2 regions of the Streptomyces sp. NPDC006235 genome follow, and region 2 is predicted to be linked to the other one. Evidence: riboswitches for the same ligand, from Rfam matches in the RefSeq annotation. Region 2 holds a riboswitch; the other holds the start of a gene.
The links. A riboswitch is a leader RNA that binds a small molecule or an ion and turns the genes downstream of it on or off. The one in region 2 is predicted to bind cobalamin.
Positions count from the first base shown of each region.

Region 1: another riboswitch for cobalamin. It lies ahead of ABZ192_RS05775 (cobalamin biosynthesis protein); the one in region 2 lies ahead of ABZ192_RS08885 (ABC transporter substrate-binding protein).

Region 1 is NZ_JBEXSR010000003.1:365,146-372,901, reverse strand. Features, by position in the region: gene ABZ192_RS05795 (alpha/beta fold hydrolase) at 1-165, opposite strand, end outside; gene ABZ192_RS05790 (class II aldolase/adducin family protein) at 282-992, opposite strand; gene ABZ192_RS05785 (inorganic phosphate transporter) at 1,207-2,451, shown strand; gene ABZ192_RS05780 (hypothetical protein) at 2,486-2,707, shown strand; cobalamin riboswitch at 2,848-2,982, shown strand; gene ABZ192_RS05775 (cobalamin biosynthesis protein) at 3,081-4,022, shown strand; gene ABZ192_RS05770 (cobyric acid synthase) at 4,019-5,530, shown strand; gene cobN (cobaltochelatase subunit CobN) at 5,527-7,756, shown strand, end outside.
Region 2 is NZ_JBEXSR010000005.1:271,562-279,317, reverse strand. Features, by position in the region: gene ABZ192_RS08895 (APC family permease) at 1-691, opposite strand, end outside; gene ABZ192_RS08890 (CoA-binding protein) at 826-1,254, opposite strand; cobalamin riboswitch at 1,336-1,526, shown strand; gene ABZ192_RS08885 (ABC transporter substrate-binding protein) at 1,595-2,611, shown strand; gene ABZ192_RS08880 (iron chelate uptake ABC transporter family permease subunit) at 2,608-3,621, shown strand; gene ABZ192_RS08875 (ABC transporter ATP-binding protein) at 3,618-4,418, shown strand; gene ABZ192_RS08870 (hypothetical protein) at 4,923-5,783, shown strand; gene ABZ192_RS08865 (histidine phosphatase family protein) at 5,780-6,322, shown strand; gene ABZ192_RS08860 (YigZ family protein) at 6,371-6,997, shown strand; gene ABZ192_RS08855 (MFS transporter) at 7,071-7,756, opposite strand, start outside.

The sequences.
Region 1 (7,756 bases), on a different contig from region 2:
CCCCGCGGCGGTGCCGTGCACGGTGAGCCGGGGCTCGGTGGGCAGGGGCCTGCCGGGAGACGCCTTGAGCGCGGCGTCACTGGCGAACCGTCCGGCGGCCACGGCGGCCGCACCGAACCCGATCACGGCGGTGACGGCAGCGGCCGTCGCTCTGGCAGTGCGCACAAGCTCCAGTGTCCCGGCGGACCGGGCGACGGACCAGTGGGCGGCAGCGGCGGGGTGACGGGCCCCGGGGGGGCAGCGCAGGGCCGGGCGGGCCGTACCGTGCGTCCGGGCGGACGTCAGCCGCGCTGCCCGTAGCCCCGCAGTCGTTCCTGGACCTCCGCCAGCTGCTCCTCCGACAGCAGGCTCGGGGACAGGCCCGGGACCGATGTGGCGGTCAGCCACAGGCGGCACATCCATTCCAGCTGGGCCGTGCGGTCGTAGGCCTGGTCCAGGGACGCGCCGTAGGTGACGGTGCCGTGGTTCTGGAGGAGGCAGCCGGAGCGGTCGGCGAGGGCGCGGAGCATGTTCTCGGCCAGCTCGGCGGTGCCGTACGTGGCGTACGGGGCGACCCGGACGGGTCCGCCGAGCGCGGCGGCCATGTAGTGGATCAGCGGCAGCTCGCTCACGAGCGTCGAGACGGCCGTCGCGTGCACGGCGTGGGTGTGGACGACGGCACGGGCGCCGGTCGTGCGGTAGACCGCGAGGTGCATGGGCAGCTCGCTGGTGGGGACGAGCGTGCCGAGGACCTGCCGGCCGTCGAGGCCGACGCCCGTCACGTCGTCCGGCTGCAGCCGGTCGTAGGGGACGCCCGAGGGCGTGACCAGGACCGTGTCCCCGACGCGCACCGAGACGTTCCCGGACGTGCCGACGACGAGCCCGTCGGAGACGGTCCGGCGGGCGGTCGTGACGAGTTCCTCCCAGGCGCGCGCCTCCTCGGGGTGCGCGCCTCTGCGCCGCGACTCCCCCACGTCTCGCGTGTCCCGCCCGTCGCCTCGCTGCTCAGCCATGCGCCGATCCTGCCAGGCGGTCCCTCAACGCGCCGCAGGGCGGGTCCACTTCAGGCCGGAGCCGTGTATACGAAAAGGTGCATACCACCCAGCCTCCAGGGCGGAACCCTGAGCATCGATTGCGGACACCCCTGCGCCCCTCTCAGTTCATCTTCCGTTCACTCGGGTTACCTACGGTCGACGAGCCAACGACCTCGAACGATTGCCTGGGTAAATGGAAAGCTTCTCGCTGATCCTCGCGATTGTGGTGGTAACCGCACTCGCGTTCGATTTCACGAACGGTTTCCACGACACCGCGAACGCGATGGCCACGACCATTTCCACGGGCGCCATGAGGCCCAAGGTCGCCGTCGCCATGTCCGCCGTCCTCAACCTGGTCGGCGCCTTCCTGTCGGTGGAAGTCGCCAACACGATCTCCAAGGGTCTCGTCGACGAGACCGGCATCCGTCCCGAGGTCATCTTCGCCGCCCTGGTCGGCGCGATCCTCTGGAACCTGCTGACCTGGCTGGTCGGCCTGCCGTCGAGTTCCTCGCACGCCCTGATGGGCGGGCTGATCGGCGCCACGATCGCCTCGGCGGGCGTCGGCGCGGTCCACGGCGACGTGCTGGTCACCAAGGTCCTGATCCCGGCGATCGCCGCCCCGCTGGTCGCGGGCATGGCGGCGATGCTCGCGACCCGGCTGACGTACTCCCTCGGCAAGAAGGCCGACGGCAAGGCCTCCGAGAAGGGCTACCGGGCCGGCCAGATCGCCTCCGCGGGTCTGGTCTCCCTGGCCCACGGCACCAACGACGCCCAGAAGACGATGGGTGTCATCACCCTCGCCCTGGTCGCCGGCGGCGCCGTCGCCCCCGACTCCGACCCGCCCATGTGGGTCATCCTCTCGGCGGGCATCGCCATCGCGCTCGGCACGTACCTGGGCGGCTGGCGCATCATCCGCACCATGGGCAAGGGCCTGACCGACCTCCAGCCGCAGCAGGGCTTCGCCGCCCAGACCAGCGCGGCCACGGTCATCCTGGCCTCCTCGCACATCGGCTTCTCCCTCTCCACCACCCACTCCGTCTCCGGCTCGGTGATGGGCGCGGGGCTCGGCCGCAAGGGCGGTGTCGTCCGCTGGTCGACGGCGACGCGGATGTTCGTCGCGTGGGGCCTGACGCTGCCGGCGGCGGCCCTGGTGGGCGCGCTCGCCGAGTACGTCACCGGCTTCGGCAGCTGGGGCACCGCGGTGGTGGCCGTCTTCCTCGTCGCCTCCAGCGCGGCGATCTGGAAGCTCTCGCGGCGTGAGGTCGTCGACCACACCAACGTCAACGACGCCGACGAGGCGGAGCCGGCCGGTGTGGTGACCACGGCGATGGCCGCGGTGACGCCGCCGCCGGCCGGCACGGCGACGGAGGACCCGGTGCCGTCGTTCCCGGCCCAGGCCGCCGCCGAGCGGACGCCCTCGACGACGACCACCGTCTGACCCCGCCGACCGGTAACAAGGAAGAGTCTCCGATATGAAGATCGACTGGGCGGCCCTCGGCTCCGTCTTCGGCGTCAGCCTCGTGGTCACCGTGGCCCTGGTGGGCCTGTTCACCCTCGGCATCACCGGCCTGTCCCGCCGCGAACGGGCGGTGGCCCAGGGCGGCTCCGCGGGCCTCGCGGTCACCGGCGCGTACGCGTGCTTCGCCGCGTGCGCGGCGGCTGTGGGATACGGGATCTATCTGATCGTGGCCTGACGGCCCGACCGCACGAGGTTCCCGCCGGGCGGGACAGGACTTCGGTCCTGTCCCGCCCGGTCGTCGTGTGCCAGGGGGTGGTGGTGTGGGCTTCTGCACACTCTCCCCTCGCAGGTCAACGGCAAGTTGACGGCTGAACCCGGCCGTGGTGGACTGCCGGGGCCATTAACGGCGGCAGGAGAGGAAGCCGGTGGAAGTCCGGCGCGGTCCCGCCACTGTCACCGGGGTAGCAATCCCCGGGAGCCAGGAACTCTCACCGCCGGTCTAGTCGAACCAGGGCGTGGACACCCTGAGTGAGGACATATCGCCATGCGCGGCTGCCGATCGAGGTTCAGTACCCCACCCCTGACCACTCCTGCGGCCGGCTGAGCCCATGGGTGCCGGTCGCGTCTTCGCGTACGGCGCCGCCGCCGGTCTGATCGGTGACCTGCTGCTCGGCGATCCCCGCCGGGGGCATCCGGTCGCCGTGTTCGGACGGGCCGCGGGCGCCGTGGAACGGGTGTTGTGGCGGGACCACCGGGGGTGGGGCGCCCTGCACACCGCGGTGTGCGCCGGAGGAGCCGTCGCGCTCGGGGGCGTCGCCGCGCGTGCCGTGCGGAACTCCGCCGTCGCCTCCGTCGCCCTGACCAGTGCCGCCACCTGGGCCGTGGTCGGGGGGACTTCACTCGCGCGGGAGGCACAGGCCATCGGGCGTGCCCTGGAGGCGGGGGACGTCGACGGCGCCCGGGCGCGGCTGCCGCATCTGTGCGGGCGGGATCCGCAGGCGCTCGACGCCGACGGGATCGCCCGGGCCGTGGTCGAGTCCGTCGCCGAGAACACCTCCGACGCGGTCGTGGGGGCGCTCGTGTGGGGGGCCGTCGGCGGTGTGCCGGGGCTCCTCGGGTTCCGGGCCGTCAACACCCTCGACGCCATGGTCGGGCACAAGTCGGCCCGGTACCGGCGCTATGGGTGGGCCTCCGCCCGGCTGGACGATCTCGCGGGCTGGCCGGGGGCCCGGCTGACCGCCGTGCTCGCGACCCTGGCAGGCGACGATCCACAGGGAGCCGTACAGGCCTGGCGGGCCGACGCCGCCAAGCATCCGAGCCCCAACGCCGGGCCCGTGGAGGCCTCGTTCGCGGGGGCGCTCGGGGTACGGCTGGGCGGGACCTTGTCGTACGGCGGGCGCGTCGAGCACCGGCCCGTGCTCAACACGGCCGGGCGCGCCGTCGCCACCCGGGACATCGAACGGGCCGTACGGCTGTCCAGGCGTGTCGGCTGGCTCGCGCTCGGCGTCTGTGTCGCCGCGCGCCGCATCGCGAAAGGGCGTACGTCATGACGGGCGGTGGGCTTCTGGTCGCCGGTACCACCTCCGACGCGGGCAAGAGCGTCGTGACCGCCGGGATCTGCCGATGGCTGGTGCGGCAGGGCGTCAAGGTCGCGCCCTTCAAAGCGCAGAACATGTCCCTCAACTCCTTCGTCACGAAGGAAGGCGCCGAGATCGGGCGGGCGCAGGCCATGCAGGCGCAGGCCTGCCGCGTCGAGCCGACCGCGCAGATGAACCCGGTGCTGCTCAAGCCCGGAGGCGAGAGCAGCAGCCAGGTCGTGCTGCTGGGCAAGCCGGTCGGGGAGCTCAGCGCACGCGGCTACCACGGCGGACGGCAGCAGAAGCTGCTCGGGACCGTGCTGGACTGCCTGGAGCAGTTGCGGGGCACGTATGACGCGGTGATCTGTGAGGGGGCGGGCAGTCCGGCCGAGATCAATCTGCGGCGGACCGACATCGTCAACATGGGGATCGCCCGGGGCGCCGGGCTCCCCGTGCTCGTCGTCGGCGACATCGACCGGGGCGGTGTGTTCGCCTCGTTCTTCGGGACGGTCGCGCTGCTGTCGCCCGAGGACCAGGAGTGCGTCGCCGGGTTCCTCGTCAACAAGTTCCGGGGGGACGTCTCCCTGCTGGAGCCGGGGCTCGACATGCTCCAGCGCCTCACCGGGCGGCGGACGTACGGCGTCCTGCCCTTCCGGCACGGGCTGGGGATCGACGAGGAGGACGGGCTGCGCGTCTCCCTGCGGGGGACGGTCCGGGAGTCCGTCGTCGCCCCGCCGGTCGGCGAGGACGTGCTGCGCGTCGCCGTGTGCGCCGTTCCGCTCATGTCCAACTTCACCGACGTCGACGCGCTGGCCGCCGAACCCGGTGTCGTCGTGCGGTTCGTGGACCGGCCGGAGGAACTCGCCGACGCCGACCTCGTCATCGTGCCCGGGACCCGGGGGACCGTCCGTGCGCTGGAGTGGCTGCGGGAGCGGGGGCTCGCCGAGGCCCTGGTCCGCAGGGCCGCCGAGCAGCGGCCCGTCCTCGGGATCTGCGGCGGTTTCCAGATCCTCGGCGAGCACATCGAGGACGACGTGGAGAGCCGCCGGGGTCATGTCGACGGGCTCGGGGTCCTGCCCGTGCGGGTGCGGTTCGCCCGCGAGAAGACCCTCACGCGGCCGGAGGGCGAGGCCCTCGGGGAGCGCGTCGAGGGGTACGAGATCCACCACGGGGTCGCCGACGTGACCGGAGGGAACCCCTTCTTGGACGGCTGCCGGGTCGGCCAGGCCTGGGGCACGCACTGGCACGGCTCGCTGGAGTCGGACGGGTTCCGGCGGGCCTTCCTGCGCGAGGTGGCGGCCGCCGCGGGGCGCCGCTTCGTGCCGGCGCCGGACACCTCGTTCGCCGCGCTGCGCGAGGAGCAGTTGGACCGGCTCGGCGACCTGATCGAACAGCACGCGGACACGGACGCGCTGTGGCGACTCATCGAGTCGGGCGCGCCGCGAGGACTGCCCTTCATTCCACCGGGAGCGCCCGCATGAGCACTGTGTTGTTGTTGTCGACCGCCGACACGGACCTGCTGGCGGCCCGGGCCGCCTCCGGTGCCTCGTACCGGATCGGCAACCCGACCCGCGTGGACGTCCAGGAGGAGCTTCCGGCCCTGCTCGACGGCGCGGACATCGCCGTCGTACGGCTGCTCGGCGGCAAGCGGGCCTGGGAGGACGGGCTCGCCGCGCTGAAGGCCTCCGGTGTCCCGACCGTGCTGCTGGGCGGCGAGGCGGTGCCCGACGCGGAGCTGATGGCCGAGTCGTCGGTGCCGGCCGGTGTCGTGGCGGAGGCGCTGAAGTACCTCGTGGAGGGCGGGCCGGACAACCTCACCGAGCTGGCGCGGTTCCTGTCCGACACCGTGCTGCTCACGGGCGAGGGTTTCGCCGCGCCGCAGCGGATGCCGGAGTACGGCGTCCGGGGCGAGCGCGCGCAGGTCGAGGGCCGGCCGACCGTCGGCGTGCTCTTCTACCGGGCGCACGAGCTGAGCGGCAACACCGCCTTCGTGGACACCCTGTGCGACGCGATCGAGGCGCGGGGCGCCAACGCGCTCCCCGTGTACTGCGGTTCCCTGCGCGGGGCCGACGCGGGGCTGTACGAGATCCTCGGCCGGGCGGACGCCCTCGTCGCCACCGTCCTCGCCGCCGGCGGCACCCACGCCTCGCAGGCCTCGGCGGGCGGTGACGAGGAATCCTGGGACATCGGCGCCCTCGCGGAGCTGAACGTCCCCGTGCTGCAAGGACTGTGCCTGACGACCTCACGGCGCGTCTGGGAGGCGTCGGACGCCGCCCTGTCCCCCATGGACGCCGCGATGCAGGTGGCGATCCCGGAGTTCGACGGGCGGCTGATCACCGTGCCGTTCTCGTTCAAGGAGCAGGGCGCGGACGACGTGCCCGTGTACGTCGCCGACCCGGAGCGGGCCGCGCGGGTCGCCGGGATCGCCGTACGGCACGCGCGGTTGAAGCACAAGGCGAACGCCGAGAAGAAGCTCGCGCTCGTCTTCACCGCGTACCCGACCAAGCACTCGCGGGTCGGCAACGCCGTCGGGCTGGACACCCCGGCCTCGGCGGTGCGGGTGCTGGACGCCCTCAGGGACGCCGGGTACGGCCTCACCGAGTACCCCGCGGGCGGCGACGAGCTGATCCACCGGCTCATCGCGGCCGGCGGGCACGACGTGGAGTGGCTGACGGACGAGCAGCTGGCCGCCGCGCCCGCGCGGGTGCCGCTGGCGGACTACCGGGCCTGGTTCGACCAGCTCGACCCGGAGCTGCGGGACGCCATGACCGAGGCGTGGGGCGAGCCGCCGGGCAGCCTCTACGTCGACGGGGACGACATCGTGCTGGCATCCCTGCAATTCGGGAACGTCGTGGTGATGATCCAGCCGCCGCGCGGCTTCGGGGAGAACCCGATCGCGATCTACCACGACCCGGACATGCCGCCCTCCCACCACTACCTGGCGGCCTACCGCTGGCTGGAGAACAGTTTCGGCGCGGACGCGATCGTGCACATGGGCAAGCACGGGACGCTGGAGTGGCTCCCCGGCAAGGGACTCGGGCTCAGCGCCGGGTGCGCCCCGGACGCCGTGCTCGGGGAACTGCCCCTGATCTACCCGTTCATCGTCAACGACCCCGGCGAGGGCACCCAGGCCAAGCGGCGCGGGCACGCCACGGTCGTCGACCACCTCGTGCCGCCGATGGCCCGCGCCGACACCTACGGCGACCTGGCCAAGCTGGAGCAGCTCCTGGACGAGTACGCGCTCGTCTCCGACCTGGACCCGGCGAAGGCCCCGGCCGTGCGCGCGCAGATCTGGACCCTCGTCAAGGCCGCCGAGCTGCACCACGACCTGCACGTCGACGAGCAGCCGGACGACGAGGCGTTCGACGAGTTCGTCATGCACATCGACGGCTATCTGTGCGAGATCAAGGACGTGCAGATCCGCGACGGCCTGCACGTCCTGGGCGGTGGCCCGGTCGGTGAGCCGCGCGTCAACCTCGTGCTGGCGGTGCTGCGCGCCTCGCAGGTGTGGGGCGGGCAGGCCGACGCGCTGCCGGGGCTCAGGGCGGCGCTGGCGGAGCACTTCGGGCTGGTGGAGAAGGAGCTGCTGGCCGAGCCGGGCGCTCCGCTGAAGGTGCCGGCGGAGCTGACGGGCCTGGTGGCGGGGCCGGCCCGCACCGCCGCCGACGCGATCGACCTGCTGGAGCAGCTCTGCCGGCGGATCGCGG
Region 2 (7,756 bases):
GCTCGAAGCCCAGCAGGGCGAAGATGATGCCGCTGGAACTGACGGCGCTCAGCACGCCGTGGGCGCCGAACGGGGCGAAGCCGTGCTCGGTGAAGTTGCCCGGGTGGAAGTTGCCCGCCGCGATGATGAAGATGGCGGCCAGCGGCACGGCCACCTTCCACCAGGTGGCGGCGCTGTTGGTGTGCGCCAGGAGCCGCACACCGAGGAAGTTGATCACGACGAAGACCGCCATGAGGAGCACGGCGACGACGAACCCGCTGGTCGTCAGTGTGCCGTCCTTGGCGTGCTGGAAGCCCTGCGCCCAGTGCCAGTGCCCGGCATAACCGATCATGGCCTCGACCTCGATCGGTGCCACGGTCGCCGCCTGGAGCCAGGAGAACCAGCCGAAGGACATGCCGGCCAGTCCGCCGAACGCGTAGTGCGGATACCGCGCCGTGCCTCCCGCGACCGGGAACATGCCGCCGAGTTCCGCGTGCACCAGGGCCAGCAGCACGATCCCGACCGCGCCGATCAGCCACGACAGGATCGCCGCGGGGCCGGCCGCCACGACCGCCTTCTCGGCTCCGTACAGCCACCCGGAGCCGATGATGGAACCGACCGACGCCCACATGAGCCCGATCAGTCCGACGTCCCGGCGCAATCCGCCGGGCCCCCCTTTTACCCCCGCTGCTGCCTGGTCGACGCTCACCATGAATCAAGGGGCCTCTCGTAAAAGAACTCGGTGAGTTCTGCGAGCAAGAGGCCTCAGATTAGGAATCGGTCAACCGGCGGCAGAAGGCGCGTTGTGCAGCCTTGACCGGGCGCGGGCATTTCCTGGAAAGCGCTTCAGGAATTCTGTACGCGGTGATGAGGAAGTCGTGGGATCTCGATCGCCGGGCAGCGGTCCATCACCATCTCCAGGCCCGCGGCACGGGTCCGGTCGTAAGCCGCCTCGTCGATGACGCCGAGCTGGAACCACACGGCCCGCGCGCCCTTCGCGACCGCCTCGTCCGCCACCGCTCCGGCGAGATCGCTGTTCACGAACACGTCCACGACGTCCACGTCGAAGGGGATGTCCGCGAGACTGGCGTACCCCTGCTCGCCGTGCACCGTCTCCGCCTTCGGATGCACGGGCACGACGCGCTTGCCGTAACGCTGGAGCACCTCGGCCACGCCGTAGGCCGCGCGCCGCTGGTTCGACGACAGGCCCACCACGGCCCAGGTGTCGCCGAGCTCGGTGAGGATCCTGCGGACCGTTGCCTCGTCGCCGTACACCGGTGGCCTCCTGGAGAGTCGCGGAAGAACTGTTGTCCGCACAACGACGTACGGTGCGCGGTGATTCCCGCGCAGTCCCCGTGATAGCTTGCCGAGGCCAGTCGAACCCATGTAGGTGGGTCAGGGAATCCGGTGCGAATCCGGAACTGACGCGCAGCGGTGAGGGGGACGGGCGGGGCCTCGGCCACTGGACGTCGCGTGTGACGTCCGGGAAGGCGCTCCGCACCGGACGAACCCGAGTCCGAAGACCTGCTGGCGGCCCCCGCGGCCGTACGCGGCGGGGGAGCACCGTACGACCGGGCTCCGCGATCGAGCCCTCGACGACTGAGGACTGGTTTCCGTGCCCCTCGCCCCACCCGCCCGTGCCACCGTCCTGCTCGCGGCCGGCGCCCTGCTCCTGGCCGGCTGCGGCGACCCGCCGGCCACCACGACGAAAGCCGCCGTCACGCTCGACAACTGCGGCCACGAGGTGCGCGTCGAGGCCCCGCCGAAGCACGCCGTCTCCCTCAACCAGGGCACCACCGAGATCCTGCTCTCCCTCGGCCTCGCCGACCGTCTCGCGGGCACCGCCACCTGGACCGACCCCGTGATGAAGGGGCTGGCGAAGGCCAACGCGAAGGTGCCGCGCATCGCCGAGAACAACCCGTCCTTCGAACGGGTCCTGGACACCGGCCCCGACTTCGTCGCGGCGTCCTTCGTCTCCACCCTCGGCCGGGGCGGCGTCGCCACCCGCGAGCAGTTCGAGAAGCTCGGCGTCCCCACGTACGTCTCCCCGTCGGACTGCGCCGGCAAGGACAACTCCGGTGACGGGGACGGCGCGCGCGACAAGGCGCTGGGCATCGACACCATCTACGGCGAAGTGCGCGACCTGGCCACCGTGTTCGGGGTGCCGGAACGGGGCGACCAGCTCGTGGCCTCCCTCCAGCGGCGCATGGCGAAGGCCACGCGGGGCGTCCACGCCTCCGACGTCACCCTCCTGTACTGGTTCGCCAACTCCGAGTCGCCCTACATGGCGGGCTGTTGCGGAGCGCCCGGCATCATCACCCGGGCCCTCGGGGCGAAGAACGTCTTCGACGACACGCACGAGGAGTGGCCGCAGATCAACTGGGAGACGGTCGCCGAACGCGACCCCGACGTCCTCGTCATCGGCGACCTCACCCGCAAGTCGCAGACCGCCGAGTCGGCCGCGAAGAAGATCGCCTTCCTGGAGTCCAACCCGGTCACCAGAAACATGGACGCGGTCAGGCACAAGCGGTACGTGCTGCTCAGCGGTCAGGCCATGAACCCGACCATCCGCACGGTCGAGGGCGTGGAACAGGTCGCCGCCAAGCTGCGCGCGTTCGGGCTCGTGAAGTGACCGTCCGCGGGCTCGGGTTCGGCGCCGCTGGGGTCCTGCTGCTGGCCGTCTCCCTGGCCCTGGCGATCACCGTCGGCCCGGCCGACATACGGATCGCGGACGTCTGGTCCGCAGTGGCGGCCCATCTCGGACTCGGCAGCTCGGACCTGACGCCGATCCGCGACGGGATCGTCTGGCAGCTGCGGCTGCCGCGCACGCTGCTCGCGGCCGTGTGCGGGGCCGGACTGGCCGTCTGCGGGGCGGTGATGCAGTCGCTGCTGCGCAACCCGCTCGCCGACCCGTTCGTGCTCGGGGTGTCCTCCGGCGCCTCCACCGGCGCGGTCGTGGTCGTCGTCCTGGGCGTGGGCGGCGGCGCCGTCTCGGTGTCCGCGGGCGCGTTCCTCGGCGCCCTGGTGTCCTTCGCCCTGGTGCTGCTGCTCAGCCACACCCTCGGCGGCACCACCGACCGGGTCGTCCTCGCGGGCGTCGCCGCCATGCAGCTCTTCTCCGCGCTCACCTCCTTCGTCGTGATGACCGCCGCCGACGCCGAGACGACCCGGGGCGTGCTGTTCTGGCTCCTCGGCTCGCTCGGCGGCGCGGGCTGGACCGACGTGTGGCTGTGCCTGGCCGTCCTTGCCGTGGCGCTGGTGGTGTGCCTGTCGTATGCCCGTACCCTCGACGCCTTCGCCTTCGGGCAGGACGCGGCGGCCGCGCTCGGGGTGTCCGTGGCCCGCACCCGCCTGGTGCTGCTGTGCGTCACGGCCCTGCTCACGGCCGCGCTGGTCAGCTCGGCCGGGGCGATCGGCTTCGTCGGACTGGTCCTGCCGCACGCCGCGCGGGCCCTGGCCGGTCCCGGGCACGCCCGGCTGCTGCCGGTCACGGCCCTCGCCGGAGCGGTGTTCCTGGTGTGGGTGGACACCCTCGCCCGTACGGTGCTGGATCCCCAGGAGGTGCCGGTGGGAGTCGTGACGTCGCTGATCGGGGTGCCGGCGTTCGTGGTGGTCCTGTACCGGACGCGGAGGGTGCGGTGAGCGGGGTGGGCGCGGCGAAGAGCGGTGCCGGGTTGCGGGCCGACCGGGTCGGTCGCCGTGCCGACGGGCGTCTCATCCTCGACGGTGTCGTCCTCGCGCCCGAGACCGGCTCCACCGTCGGCGTCCTCGGTCCCAACGGCTCCGGCAAGTCCACGCTGCTGCGGCTGCTGGCGGGGCTGCTCACGCCGACCGCCGGAGTCGTCACCCTCGACGGCACGCCACTGGGCGACCTGCCCCGCCGCACCGTCGCCCGCCGCCTCGCCGTGGTCGAGCAGCAGTCCGGCACGCAGGTCGAGTTGACGGTGGTGGACGTCGTACGGCTGGGCCGCGTGCCGCACCGCCGTGCCTGGACGCCCGGCTCGGCGGACGACGAACGGGCCGTGCGCGAGGCCCTGGAGCGCACCGGCCTCGCCGACCGCGCCGACCAGCCCTGGCACACCCTCTCGGGCGGCGAACGCCAGCGAGTGCAGATCGCCCGCGCGCTCGCCCAGGAACCCCGCGAACTCCTCCTGGACGAGCCGACGAACCACCTCGACATCCACCACCAGCTCGGTCTGCTCGCCCTGGTCACCGGCCTGCCGGTCACCACCGTCGTCGCCCTCCACGACCTCAACCTCGCGGCGATGTACTGCGACGAGGTCGTCGTCCTGAGCGCGGGGCGGGTCGTGGCGGGTGGCCCTCCCGGCGATGTCCTGACGGAGGAACTCATCGCCGAGGTGTACGGCGTACGGGCCGCCGTCACCCGTGACGGCCCCCAGCAGCGGCCGCATGTGCGGTTCCTGGGGACGGTGGGCTGAGGGGCCGGGCGAGCCGGCGGGCTGGTGGCCGGCGGGCTGGGCGGGCGATTCACGCCACGGTGGTTCAAGCGACCGGGTGACGGGCGGCCGGGCGGCGGACGGCCGGTGCGTTGTGGGCGGGGCGTTCGCGTCACGGTGGCCAACCGGCCGGCGTGTCTGGCCGGGCACTTCTGGGCGCGGTGGTCGGGTTCGGCGGGTGGGGCGTCGGTGGGGTCGGCTTCCGCCGTGGTGGCCTGGCCTGGTGGGTGGGCTGTTGGTGGGCGGCTTCCGGCGTGGTGGTCGGGTTCGATGGGGGCCTCGCCGGTGGCCCGGTCCGGCGAGTGGTTGGTGGTGGGCGGTTCAAGGGCGGCGTGGCCCGACAGACCGGCGCGCCGGTCGTGGGGCGATGCCCGCCCAGGTGACCTGGTCCGTCCGGCACGCCATTGGTGGGGTGTTCCCGCCACGGTGGCCGGAAAAAGCCGCACATGCCTGCGTGTGCCCGCCCACCCGGCCTACGCTCGCCTCGTGCTGCGCATCATCGACGCCCGGACCGGCGAGCCGGTCGACGCCGCCCCGGCCCGCCGGGGCCTGACCCGTGTCGAAGTGCACGCGCCCGGCTCCGATCTGACCGATCTGCGGGTGCTGCTCGTGGCGGACCTGCTCGTGCGGGCGCTGGAGCTCGGCGGCACACCGGTGTGGGCCCTGCTGACCGGCGGGCGCCGCCGGGCCGAGCTGCGCGCGGACGCCACGGCCCTCGGCATCCGCCCCTTCGAGGACAGCCCCGATGTCAGCGCCGGACTCGGCGAGGCCCAGGTCGTCCATGTCACCGCCGAGGGCGGGGCCACCCCGGACGGGGTGCGGATCGCTGTCGCGCCTGTGGAGACGGCCGGACCGGCCACGTCGGTCGGCGCGTCGGTGGGATCGGACCTGCCGCTGAGCGAATCGGCGACGCGCGAGTCGGTGACGTCGGGCCCGCCGGCCGGTGAGCCGGCGGAGTCGGACCCGCCGAGCGGCCAGTCGGTGGGACCAGGACCGCTGGGCGGTGTCGAACCCGCCGTCCTGCGCCTCGCCCTGTTCACCCGGCACCACAACGCCCCCGTCCGGCTGGAGGCGGACGTCCTCCGCGAGGCCGAGGCCACCCTCGCCCGGTGGCGCGGCGCGGTCGCCCGCTGGGCCCGGCGGGCCTCCCGGCCCGTGCCCGACGACGTGCGCGGGCGGCTGCGCGCCGCCTGGGACGACGATCTGGACATGCCCCGGGTGCTGGACGTGCTGCGAGACGTGGAGAACGAACCGGACCTGCCGGACGGTGCCCGGTTCGAGACGTACGCCTACGCCGACCGGCTCCTCGCCCTCGAACTCACCCGCGACCTGGGAGCCCCGTCGTGATGGAGCGCGCCGGAGCCGGCCCGCTGCGCCGCCTGGTCGTGCTGCGGCACGCCAAGTCCGCCTGGCCCCTGGACGTCGCCGACCACGAGCGCCCGCTGGCCCCGCGCGGCCGCCGCGACGCCCCCGCGGCCGGGCGGGCCCTGGCCGAGGCCGACTGCCTGCCCGACCTCGCGCTGTGCTCCACCGCCGTACGCGCCCGCCGGACCTGGGAACTGGCCGCCGCCGAGTGGGGCACGCCCCCGCCGGTCCGGTTCGACCGGCGCCTGTACGCCGCGAGTCCCGCCGGTCTGCTGGCCGTCGTGCAGGAGGTGTCCGCCGAGGTGGAGACACTGCTGCTGATCGGGCACAACCCGGGCCTGGAGGAACTCGTCCTGGCGCTCGCCGGTGACGGCCTCGACGACACGCTGGAGCGGCTCCGCACCAAGTTCCCGACGTCGGCCGTCGCCGTCCTGACCTGGTACGGCACGTCCTGGCGGACCCTCACCCCGGGCACCGCGCTGCTCACCTCCATGACCGTGCCGCGGGGCGAGAAGAAGTAGCCACGGGCCGGTCCGGCCCGTCCCCGGGACCGCGCATAGGGTGGCCGGATGCAGGACGAATACCGCACGGTCGCCCGCGCCGGCGTGCACGAGACCGAGGTCAACCGCTCCCGCTTCCTGTGCGCCCTCGCCCCGGCGGCCACCGAGCAGGAGGCGCAGGACTTCATCGCCACGGTCCGCAAGGAGCACGCCGACGCGTCCCACAACTGCTGGGCCTACGTCATCGGCGCCGACGCCTCCGTCCAGAAGGCGAGCGACGACGGCGAACCCGGCGGCACCGCCGGCGTCCCCATGCTCCAGATGCTGCTGCGCCGCGACATGCGGTACGTCGTCGCCGTCGTCACGCGCTACTTCGGCGGGGTCAAACTCGGCGCGGGCGGACTCATCCGGGCGTACGGCGGGGCGGTCGGTGAGGCTCTGGACACCCTCGGCACGCGCACCCGCCGCCGGTTCCGGCTGGCCACGGTCACCGTCGACCACCAGCGGGCCGGCAAGCTGGAGAACGACCTGCGGACCACGGGGCGCGAGGTGCGGGACGTCCGCTACGGGGAGGCGGTCACGATCGAGATCGCCCTCCCGGACGCCGATGTGGAGGCCTTCCGGGCGTGGCTCGCCGACGCGACCGCCGGAACGGCCGGCTTCGAACCGGGCGGGGAGGCGTACGGCGACGCCTGACGCACGGTCGGCCTCGCGCACGGCACCCGGGAGCCGGCCCGGCGCGTGCCGGACCGGCTCCCGCGGACGGTGGCTATCGGCCGGTGTCGGTGACTGCGGGAGCCTCTGCGCCGGTGGGTTCTTCTACGCCGGTGGGCTTCTCCACGTCTGCGGGCTTCCCCACGCCTGTGGGGCCTCGGCCGCTCTCGGCGCCCGCGCCCGCCGCTTCCACGCCCGCGCCCGCCGTTTCCGCGCTCGCGGGGACGCGGCCCAGCCGGACGGCGAGCAGAGCCGTGCCGACGGCGAGTGCCGCGAGGACGGAGGCGGTGAGGTCGAAGGCGTCCGCGAAGTCCGCCATGCCGGTGTCCGGACCCGGTGCCTGGGGATTGGTCCCCAGGAAGCCGCGGTACAGGGCCCCGATGACGGCTACCCCGAAGGCCATGCCCGCCTGGGTGACGGTGTTCAGCACACCCGACCCGGCGCCCGCGTCGTCCGGGTGGACCCGGGAGAGGACGGTGTCCACCAGCGGTGCGACGACCAGGCCCTGCCCGAATCCGGAGACCCCCATCACCGCGGCGAGCCCGATCGCCTGGCTCGTGCTGTCCAGGCCGGTGACGGCGGGCACGGCGGCGAGACCGGCCGCCATGACCAGGCCGCCCGCCACCGACACCCCGATGCCGAACCGGGCGGCGAGCCTGCGGCAGGCCGCGGAGGCGGCGATGAAGCCGAGGCCGAGCGGCACGAAGACCATGCTCGCGGCCAGCGGCGTCAGCCTGAGGC